DNA from 3 places in the Desulfosporosinus burensis genome. Region 3 is predicted to be linked to each of the others. Evidence: riboswitches for the same ligand, from Rfam matches in the RefSeq annotation. Region 3 holds a riboswitch; each other region holds the start of a gene.
What was found. A riboswitch is a leader RNA that binds a small molecule or an ion and turns the genes downstream of it on or off. The one in region 3 is predicted to bind cobalamin.
Positions count from the first base shown of each region.

Region 1: it holds a riboswitch for cobalamin, as region 3 does, so the genes downstream of both, cobT (nicotinate-nucleotide--dimethylbenzimidazole phosphoribosyltransferase) here and ACYQ3Q_RS26570 (hypothetical protein) in region 3, are expected to answer to the same signal.
Region 2: it holds a riboswitch for cobalamin, as region 3 does, so the genes downstream of both, ACYQ3Q_RS15820 (AIR synthase family protein) here and ACYQ3Q_RS26570 (hypothetical protein) in region 3, are expected to answer to the same signal.

Region 1 is NZ_BAAHYN010000006.1:270,737-274,014, forward strand. It holds gene cobS (adenosylcobinamide-GDP ribazoletransferase) at 1-65, opposite strand, end outside; gene cobU (bifunctional adenosylcobinamide kinase/adenosylcobinamide-phosphate guanylyltransferase) at 72-728, opposite strand; gene cobT (nicotinate-nucleotide--dimethylbenzimidazole phosphoribosyltransferase) at 831-1,910, opposite strand; cobalamin riboswitch at 2,015-2,191, opposite strand; gene ACYQ3Q_RS12895 (ParM/StbA family protein) at 2,388-3,278, shown strand, end outside.
Region 2 is NZ_BAAHYN010000008.1:205,483-208,760, forward strand. It holds gene ACYQ3Q_RS15815 (IS4 family transposase) at 1-808, opposite strand, end outside; cobalamin riboswitch at 1,167-1,341, shown strand; gene ACYQ3Q_RS15820 (AIR synthase family protein) at 1,450-2,268, shown strand; gene ACYQ3Q_RS15825 (ECF transporter S component) at 2,288-2,803, shown strand; gene ACYQ3Q_RS15830 (ABC transporter ATP-binding protein) at 2,874-3,278, shown strand, end outside.
Region 3 is NZ_BAAHYN010000023.1:20,851-24,128, forward strand. It holds gene ACYQ3Q_RS26560 (FmdE family protein) at 198-728, shown strand; gene ACYQ3Q_RS26565 (class I SAM-dependent methyltransferase) at 733-1,554, shown strand; gene ACYQ3Q_RS26570 (hypothetical protein) at 1,670-2,089, opposite strand; cobalamin riboswitch at 2,493-2,673, opposite strand; gene ACYQ3Q_RS26575 (FRG domain-containing protein) at 2,871-3,278, opposite strand, start outside.

The DNA.
Region 1 (3,278 bases), on a different contig from region 3:
ACATTCTTAGGGATCGGTAAAGGAATTCGGGTAAAAAAGGTAAGTGCTATGAGGAATCCGCGCATCTCAGATCACTCCTTGTGCAGGGAAGCAAGAAGCTGCCCGCCAGAGTGTTTAAGTTCCAAGGGGTAACCTGCTACAACAAGATAGACATGATCAGCACAGCGGGCAAGTATTTGATTGCTACGTCCAGCTAAATCACGGTATGCCCGAGCTAAAGGGTTCTCAGGGACAATGCCCTGGCCGACTTCGTTGGTGACAAAGAGGACTTGAGGTTTAATCTCTTGGGCAAGTTGGGCAACCTCTTGAACCATAGTTAGGATTTGTGGTTCGAGGTCGGGGTACATCTTATCCTGTTTAGAGGAGCCTAGGGTGGATTCTACTCCTTCGTGATCAGAATGGTCAGCTCGTTCTGTTTGTTCTGCATGTCCAGTTTGTTGAGTTAAGAGAAGATTAGTAAGCCAGAGCGTGACACAATCAAGCAGAATGACTCCGTCATAGTCTTTGAGTTGGCAAAGTGTTTCTCGAATCTTTAGAGGTTCCTCAATGAGTTGCCAAGTTGCCGGGCGCTGGTTTTGGTGTTTTTTAACACGATGGGCCATTTCTTCGTCCCAGATTTGGGCGGTGGCAATGTACGTTACAGGACGATTTACCGAAGCGGCCAGAAGTTCTGCAAAGCTACTCTTTCCGCTCCGTGCACCGCCTGTTACTAAAGTGAATTGAGACATGGCATTCATCGACTCCCATGAATATTTATTAAGATTGATTTACTTAAGTAGAGGCTTTGACTCGTCTTTTCTGACTTTGAATAGTGTTTGATTTTTGATTCTCTAGCTTGACTTTTCGCTGACTCCAGCATCGCCGAAAGTTGCCATTTCCTTAAGAATATGAAGTGCAGCTTCGACTAAGTGAAAGGCTAGGACCGCTCCCGTTCCTTCTCCAAGTCTCATATTTAGGTTAATTACCGGATCAAGGCCTAGGCTTGCTAAGGCCTTACGGTGACCAGGTTCGACTGAACCGTGGGAGGGAATCATGAAGGCCGTACATTTTGGGGCAATTTTTGAAGCGATGAGTGCTCCGGCCGTCGAGATAAACCCGTCAATGACAATCGGAACACGGCTAGCTGCCGCTTGAAGGATTGAACCAGCAATCGCCGCAATTTCTAAACCGCCTACTTTGCTTAGAACATCTAGAGCGTCGTCTGCATTAGGTTGATTGACGTCAAAGGCCGTTTGAATGGCCTGGCGTTTCTTAATTAAGCCAGCATCATCAATTCCAGTTCCTCGTCCGACAACGTCCTCAAGGGGGGAATTGGTAAAGAGGGCAACGATTGCAGAGCTAGGGGTAGTATTGCCAATTCCGAGGTCACCTGTAGCAAAGAGGTTATATCCTGCACCGATCTTTTCTGCTGCAACTTCAGCACCGACCAGTAGAGCTTGCAGTGCTTCGTGACGGGTCATTGCCGGGCCCTTGGTCATGTTCTGGGTTCCATTAGCAACCCGTTTGTGAATAAGGTTTCCTTCTAAGGGGAAGGCAACCCCAACATCCGTACAAAAAACCTCGGCATTGGCTTGGCGAGCCAGTACATTGATGGCTGCGCCACCACTTATGATATTATACACCATTTGAGGGGTAACTTCTTGGGGAAAGGCACTAACTCCTTCAGCTGCGATGCCATGATCTCCAGCCATCAAGAGGACTGCTTTCTTATTGATCTGAGGATTAGAGGTTCGTTGGATACCTCCAAGTTGCTTGGCTATATGCTCTAATTGTCCAAGACTGCCTTGTGGTTTGGTCAGGATGTCCAAGCGTGCTTGGACCTTAGCCATGGAATCCTCGTCAAGTTCTGAGATGTTCGCAGTTAGAGCTTCGAGTTGGGCATAGAGTTGTGCTTCTGACAAATTTTTCATTAAAACTCCTCCTCAATATAGTTGTTGAAAAATAGAAAATCCCGACCACAAATAAATCTGTGGTCGGGACTTTACCGTCATCACCGCCGCTCTCCACGATGTGGAAAGACTTAAAGATTTAGGCAGGTCTCCTGGCTATCGAATCATCGCTTTAATTTGTCACCTTCCCAGCAAAGTGCCAGTGGTCAACAAAGCTCATCGAATACAGTGGTGGGTCCGCGTCGGTTTTGAACCGAACTTCCCTATTCTCCCCAAAGGGCACCTAAATTCAAGTAATTTTTCTTTTAGCATACCACAACCTTTTTCTAATCTCAAGTATAGTGTTGGTCACTATTTAAATATTTAGAAGAATTTTAATAACCCATTTTTACAAGCGTGTTAGCTTCGTATATAATGATAGATATAGCAGTAGCAGGTGTAGGTGTAGGTGTAGTTATTAGTTTGTCCATAATTGATTGTAATCGAGGAGGAACACGTGTGTTAGATAGTGATATTCTTGTGGCCGGAGCAGATCCGGGATTTGGAGCGATTAAACTGGATACTGGAGATGCAAAAGTATTATTTCCAGCTGTAATTTGTAAAGGGAATGAGCGGATTTTCTCAACCTTAGGTAATTCCCTGATTAGTAAAGGATCTGACTTAGAAACTCAGATTTCTACTTTGGATGTTTTGGTCAAGAATAATTCGACGGGTGTGGAACGGCATTACTTCATGGGAAGTTTGGCTGAAAGCCTGAATCCGAACGAAGCTCATTATTGCTGGGATGAAGACAAATCTTCGGATGAAGAAGCAACAGCATTACTGGTAGTGGCTTTAGCCCTAGCCCAAAAAACTCCTAAAGCGAATATTTATCTTGGAACTGGCGTGCCCGTTAAGTATTATGCTAGTTTAAAGGACAAGTATGAAGCGGAATTAAAGGGGTCTTTTTCGGTAACCTTTCATTCAGGTCCCATGAAAGGGTTGACACGGCAACTGAACATCTTGCGCTCTCGAGTGCTTCCCCAGAGTTATGGAGTCTTTATTAAGGAAACTCTTAATGAATATGGGATGCCGACGAGCGCCAAGTTATTTAGCGGGTATGTGGTGGTCATCGATCCGGGCTTTCGCACGACAGATATTGCCACTTTTTATGATGGCGTAATGCTTGATCCACCCAATTCGTTTAGTATTGAAAAGGGGTTAAAGTGGGCGTATATTGGAGTGGCCGATAAACTGAAGGAATTGACCGCAAATCACGAAAACCCCATTGAAACGGATGATAAGGAATTAGATAAAATTTTCCGAGTGAACGGGGGATTGTATCCTTGGAATAACGGCTCGATTAATCTTAATCCGATCATGAAGAACATGCTTGCTCAGTTAGGAACT
Region 2 (3,278 bases), on a different contig from region 3:
TGACCGAATCATCAATGGTAATGACACGAAGTTTATGCTTCATTTTTCGGCTGTTCGTTCCAAGAATAACATCAACGTCTTCTTCAATTGGACCATCTTCTTCAACGTTTCGTTGTCCAAGAAACTCAACCACAGCATTCTCTTTAAGGCGAGTTACAAATCGAATACCCTTTTCACAGTAGTCATCAAATAGTTTGTAATCCACGTAACCCCGGTCAAAAATATTAAGGGCGTCAGTATCTTTGACAATCAGTTCATCCAGTTTCTTCTTGTCTGCCGTCTTTGCCGGAGTAATAATCACTGCGTCAGGGACAGCCATTCCGTCGAAACTTAGTCGCAGATGCATTTTGATTCCGGCCTTGGTTTTTCTAAACACAGCCCAAGGATACTTAGAAAGGCACAAGCTTATCGTAGATGCATCAATCATGAACAGGTTTCCAAGGCGTTGCTGGATCAGTCCGAACCCTTTTTTCTGAGCTACTTCGTTTAATAGGTTTTTAAAAAGCATTTCCGAGACTCTAACAGGAAGAGTTCTAAGTCTTCGTGAAATTTGACTATGACTAATGCTTTCTAAGCCAATGGTACGACTGAAGTCATTACTTTGAACACTGGCACTGATTTTTCGTAAAGCTTTAAATTCTTGGAGTTGAGCATTACTGATAAGTAACGCGAGTTGGTTTGTTTTAAGTTTTTGGACTCGCTTATCAAGGTCTGGAACTTCTTGATGAATTTTAGTCCAAATATTTTTAGAAAAAACCGGTTGAAACAGTTGCATAAATGTGGATTTTGTAGTATTCTTGCCTTGCATTTTTTATCTCCTTATGATTAGAGATTTGGGCAAGAACTACCCTAACTCTAATTATAAGGCTTTTTTTATGGTTTTGACAGGAATAATCAGGGATATCTGCAGTTTACGCCATTTTCCGTTGGTTTTCTTTGTAACATAGAATTTGACTTTTGCGTAAAAGCTTTATGCAACGCTACTGATTCAAAATATTAACCAAAGTATTTCTCTAAGCATCTGCCATTACAAAGCCTAAGAAGCGCGTTATTAAATCTTTGACGATTACAGATCTAATAATGAATATGTAATCGAGCAAAAACTAAAAAAAAGCTAGAATTTAATCTTGTAATCTTAGGCATCTTGCATTAAAATACAGATAACTAAATATTCGTTTGTTACTGGTGCCCTTGAATGAGGGAGAATAGGGAACTGGGTGAAAATCCCGGACGGACCCACCACTGTAAAGAGGAGACTTATGCATTGCCACTGGGAAACCGGGAAGGCGTATAACGTTGATGATTCTGAGTCAGGAGACCTGCCTGTAACGTATTTAAGAACATGGATTAAGGTAAAGTTCATGGTCAATCTTCTTTCCAACCTTGAGTTGAGAAGAAAATTGACTATGAACTTTTTTATTTGACTTTTTAGAGAATGGGGTGAAACGATTGGGATACCAGGGTCGAGATGTTGAGGTTGTTTCGTTAAACAAGGCACAATATTTAGTGGCTTCCTGTGATTCCTGTGGTGCCATTGGTATGAAGGAATTAGATACATATCAGGTTCCCTGGTCTATTACAGGAAGGTTAACGACAAGAGTCGCTTTGTTAGAAGTCCTTTCCACAGGGGCTGTGCCAAAATTAATGACGGTGGCGATTTCTAATGAGCCGTACCCGACAGGAGATGAAATAATAAAGGGGGTGAACGATGAACTAGAAGCTGCAGGATTAGAAACTCTACCCATGGCGATCAGCACAGAAAAAAACATGACGACTCAGCAAACCGGTCTCGGAATTAGTGTGATCGGGGTGGCTGAGAAAAACAAGTTGCGTATTGGAACAGCCCAATCAGGAGATGACGTCTATTGTTTAGGCTTGCCTAAAGTTGGATCAGAGCTCAATAATCCAGAGGATCCAGAAATTGTCCAAGTCAAAGCTCTGCAGTTCCTCTTAGAGATCTCAAGTATTCATGACATCATTTCTGTAGGGTCAAGAGGGATACGTTTGGAAGCCGAACTACTTGCCTCCACGATAAACAAGCGATTGCACGTTGATTCAACTTGTCCTCTCGACTTGGATAAATCTGCTGGACCTTCGACCTGTCTTATATTTTCTTCTTCCGCTTTATTATCACAATCATCACTAACACCACTATCATTTCCGACATCTCTATCATCTACATCATCTACATCATCAAGGACGTTTGATCATGTCCTTTCATCAAAGTTTCCTTTATTACCTTTAACGAAAATCGGTACATTGTACTAAATTTAAGGAGGAATTGTTTATGAATAATTTAGAAACAGAACAACAGGACATAAAACTCTCCGCTTGGAGTGTCAAAAGACTATCGATTATGGCCATTTTTATTGCTTTAAGTGCTGTGGGATCACTGATTAAGATCCCAAGTCCGGTCGGAACTATCGGTATGGATTCGGCACCCGGATTTTTCGCTGCACTGGCCTTTGGAGGACTTACGGGGGCGATTGTCATTGCTTTTGGGCATTTGCTGACGGCAGCGGTGATCGGATTTCCTATGACGATTCCGATCCATTTATATATTGCTTTACAAATGGCCTTATGGGCTGTGGCCTATCGCTGGGTGAATGAAAAGCTCGGTTTGATTCCGGCTGTTATCGTCGGAATTATCCTGAATGGGGTTGTATCATCTTTTGCCATGCTGCCGTTGATGGGTATGGGAGGGGTAATGGGCTTGATGCCTTTTCTCGTCGTCGGGGCAGCTCTCAACGTGATTATTTCGGCAGTAGCCTACAAAGCAATTAAGGGAAGTCGACTCATTTAGGTGATGAGGTGAAACCGTGGAGACTGTAGATGCTGCAGAAGCTGCAGAAGCTGTAAGAACCGTAGAAATCGTGGAAACCGTAAAACCCGTTGAAAATGCTATCGAACTCCATAATATTTCTTATTGTTATCCGAACGCCCAAGAACTTAGTTTGAAAAACATAAGCTTGACCGTGGAAAAAGGAAAATTTATTGTCTTAATGGGATCCACAGGGGCGGGAAAAACAACCTTGAGTTTATGTCTAAACGGTCTAATTCCCCAGCTGCTGGAAGGAAAATTAACAGGACAGGTGAGCATAGCAGGCAAAAATGTAGGGAAAACTGCAGTTCAGTCGATGTCCAAAGTTCTTGGGCTTGTCCTACAGGATCCAGAGACCCAAATTATTGGTCGAACGGTTGAGGAGGACACCGCATTTGGCCCTCGCAATTTTTTAGTTCCCTTCGATGAGATTAATCTGAGGGTCGATCAAAGCTTA
Region 3 (3,278 bases):
GAACCATAAAGATTGGAGTTAATTTATTCATTTCGGGCATATATCTAGCAGGAATTCATGAAATATTGTAGAATAAAATACATAATCATAGCCCGCAGGACCATGAAGGTGTTGCCAAGACCATGGAGGTCTGACTTTTGATAGTCAGTTTTCTTTGGTCTTTTTTTGATTTTTTCTAAAAAAGGGGGATTAATTGTATGTGTAGAGAGAAAACAAGGTGGGAAAAAGCAGTGGAATTCCATGGGCACGAATGCCCAGGACTGGCGATTGGCTATAAAGCCTGTGAGGCCGCGATCAAAAAAATGGGCATTCGGTTTTCTTCGGATGAAGAAATTGTATGTGTCACCGAAAACGATGCCTGCGGAGTCGATGCCGTACAGGTAATTACGGGCTGTACTTTTGGGAAAGGGAACCTCTTGTATAAAGGCACAGGCAAAATGGCCTTCAGCTTTTATAACAGGTCAAATGGTGAAAGCCTGAGAATGATAATAAAACCAATAAACGAGGAAATGGATCGCCAGCAGCGCCAAGAATACCTTCTGAACTCACCTGCAGAAGAACTCTTTAATTTCTCCAAGCCGTCGTTTGAGTTGCCCGAAAAGGCAAGAATCTTTACAACCGTAATTTGTGAGAATTGTGGAGAAGGTACTCCAGAGCATAAGATTCGAATTAATGACGGCAAAAAAGTATGCCTAGACTGCTTCAAGGACTATTCAAGAGGGTGGTAAAGAGATGGATATACAACATTACACCCGTCTATGGAGCGAGGGAAAGGTTGCCAAGGCATTTGGGACCTCCTTTTGGGACAACCGGGCGGATGAGTTCAATAAATTAGTTTCTCAAGGCACTCCTGACGAACGAACTCGCAAAATCGTTGAATTTATGTCACATAATAATCTTCTCACCGAAAATAGCAGCGTCATGGACATAGGCTGCGGTCCAGGACGGTTTGCCGTTGAATTTGCCAAAAAATCAACTGACGTTACAGGCCTAGACATATCCGATAAAATGTTAGACTATGCGCAAAAAAATGCCGCAGCCGCGAACCTGACCAATGTCTCGTTTAAAAACTTAAATTGGGATGAAGTCAACCTTGAAGAATACGGTTGGAAAAAAAGGTTTGACTTGGTTGCCGCAATCAACAGCCCTGGAATTCATGATCAAATCACCCTCGAGAAGATGATCGATGCCAGCAAGGGATACTGCTTTTTATCCAATTTTGTGGATCGTTCCGACTCTGTTCAGGACATTATTCGTACGGAAATCCTCCAGCTTAAAGATCCAAAATTTTATATTAATACAATTTACAGCATTTTTAATATTCTTTGGCTAACTGGCTATTATCCCAATATTACCTATGTCGATACGGATCGAGAGCATGTCCGAACCATTGAAGAAGCTTGTCTTTACTATGGTACACTCTTTGAAACTAAGAACAACTCAGGTGATCAGAAACAGACGTTAATTAGAAACTATCTCGAACAGATCTCTCAAAAAGGATTTGTGAGAGAGAGAGTTCGGACGAAAACTGCTTGGATCTATTGGAAGGTCTAATCTGAGAAAGAATAGACCTTCCAATGAAGAAGGGGATGTAACGATACTTTAAGTTTCGGCGCATCCCCTACTTAAATGAGAGACTTTTTATACAACATCTAAACAATAGCGTTTTCTAGAATCTGAGTTTTTTTCTATTAAAACACTTTTCGCGTCTTTTTCTAAGTTGTCTAACCCAATTGCCATTGTCTTCATACATCTCACCCCCTAGTGTTCTAATCATGCGTGTACCATTCACCGTCTTTGCCTCAGGTACACCGTAAAAGGAATTGGTTAACTGAGTAAGTATAGTAATTACTCGATTTTTCCTCACGATGAGCACGACCTGATAGCCCTCTTGTGTAGGATCTGGGGCTAAGTAGTACTTAGTGCATCCTTTCATTTTGTTCAATATACAAGCTACCTCATTAGCCTCCTCAAAAGAAACCTCGTGTGCAGTTTGTAACCACTCCTCCATAAAACGGTTAACTGTGAGTGGGTCTAACCCGAGTCTGCAGATAACACCTTCTAAACTATGAACAGTGGCTGTAATCATGACAATTCGCTCCCATACACTCTGTATTTATACATATCTACGCTTTAGAAATACACCCCTCAAGTGACTTACACATCAACTAATCGATGCTCTTGTGGACTAACATATGGTAATATTCAATTGTACAACACTTGCCTGCGCTCTTCCTTTTTGTTAATTTTCTCCCAGCGTCTCACCAGTCAGGCCTCTTTCATGAGAAAATAAAGAAAACTTGGCTGGCGCCAAGCCTTAGCGCAGGCGGCCGCCTTAGTTGCACTTATGCTTACCCGAAATTTATACTTTCTGATAGTACAAAAAAACCCTCTACAGATACCTGTAAAGGGATATAGCTGACTTTGCTAGCCGGACAATATTCGCTGACTTCCCGGCATAATCGGCACCTCCCCTATCTTCCGTAGGTTCCTGTGTTGATCTATAACGAGCAGGTCTCCTGGCTTAAGTTCATCGCAGCCTTACGTCTTCCCGGTTGCCCAGTGACATTATATAAGGCCGCTCACTATCACAGTGGCGGGACCGCGTCAGATTGACTGACTTTCCTTTTCAATACTTCCCTGAGAAAGTATACTCGTTACGTACGTATTAAGTTTTTCATTTCGGGCTAGCAAATAAAAATGGGCTTGGTCAATTTCCAGACCTCTATTGACCTATTCCAAATTTCAGCACTTTCCCTAATCTGTTACTTCTACAAAAACTTAGGAATCCCTGCTTTATCTAGCTTATTTTTAGACTTACTTAGATTAATAGTTTCTAGTGAGTCATTTTCATGCTTTTGCTCTTCGTGTTAAGTAATTATCACGTTCATTCTATTTAGAGCCTTTAAAATGGTACTTCTTTCAGTGTTAGGTAGCGTCAGCTTTAATAAAACTACTTTGGCTTTGCTGACTCCACTAAAATTTTTCCTTACCCACTGCTCAATGTCCACTCCTGTTGGAGACTTTGTAAACAGACTGCACCGGTTTGCTAACCTGGAGTTATTATCAAATAAAGGCTTAATGCACTTAACAAATAAATCGTCTCCACTAGCGCTAGGGTTCTTCATTTTTAACTCGTTGTTTTTGACAGTGGCTACTCTTTGAGCAAAGGAATAGATAGCCCTTTTATCTTGTTGGTTATTGTCCTCGCAGAAAGCATAGTATGCAGCGATAAAAGGTGAAATGGTCCATTCTAAAAGTGGAGTGACAAGGCTGTA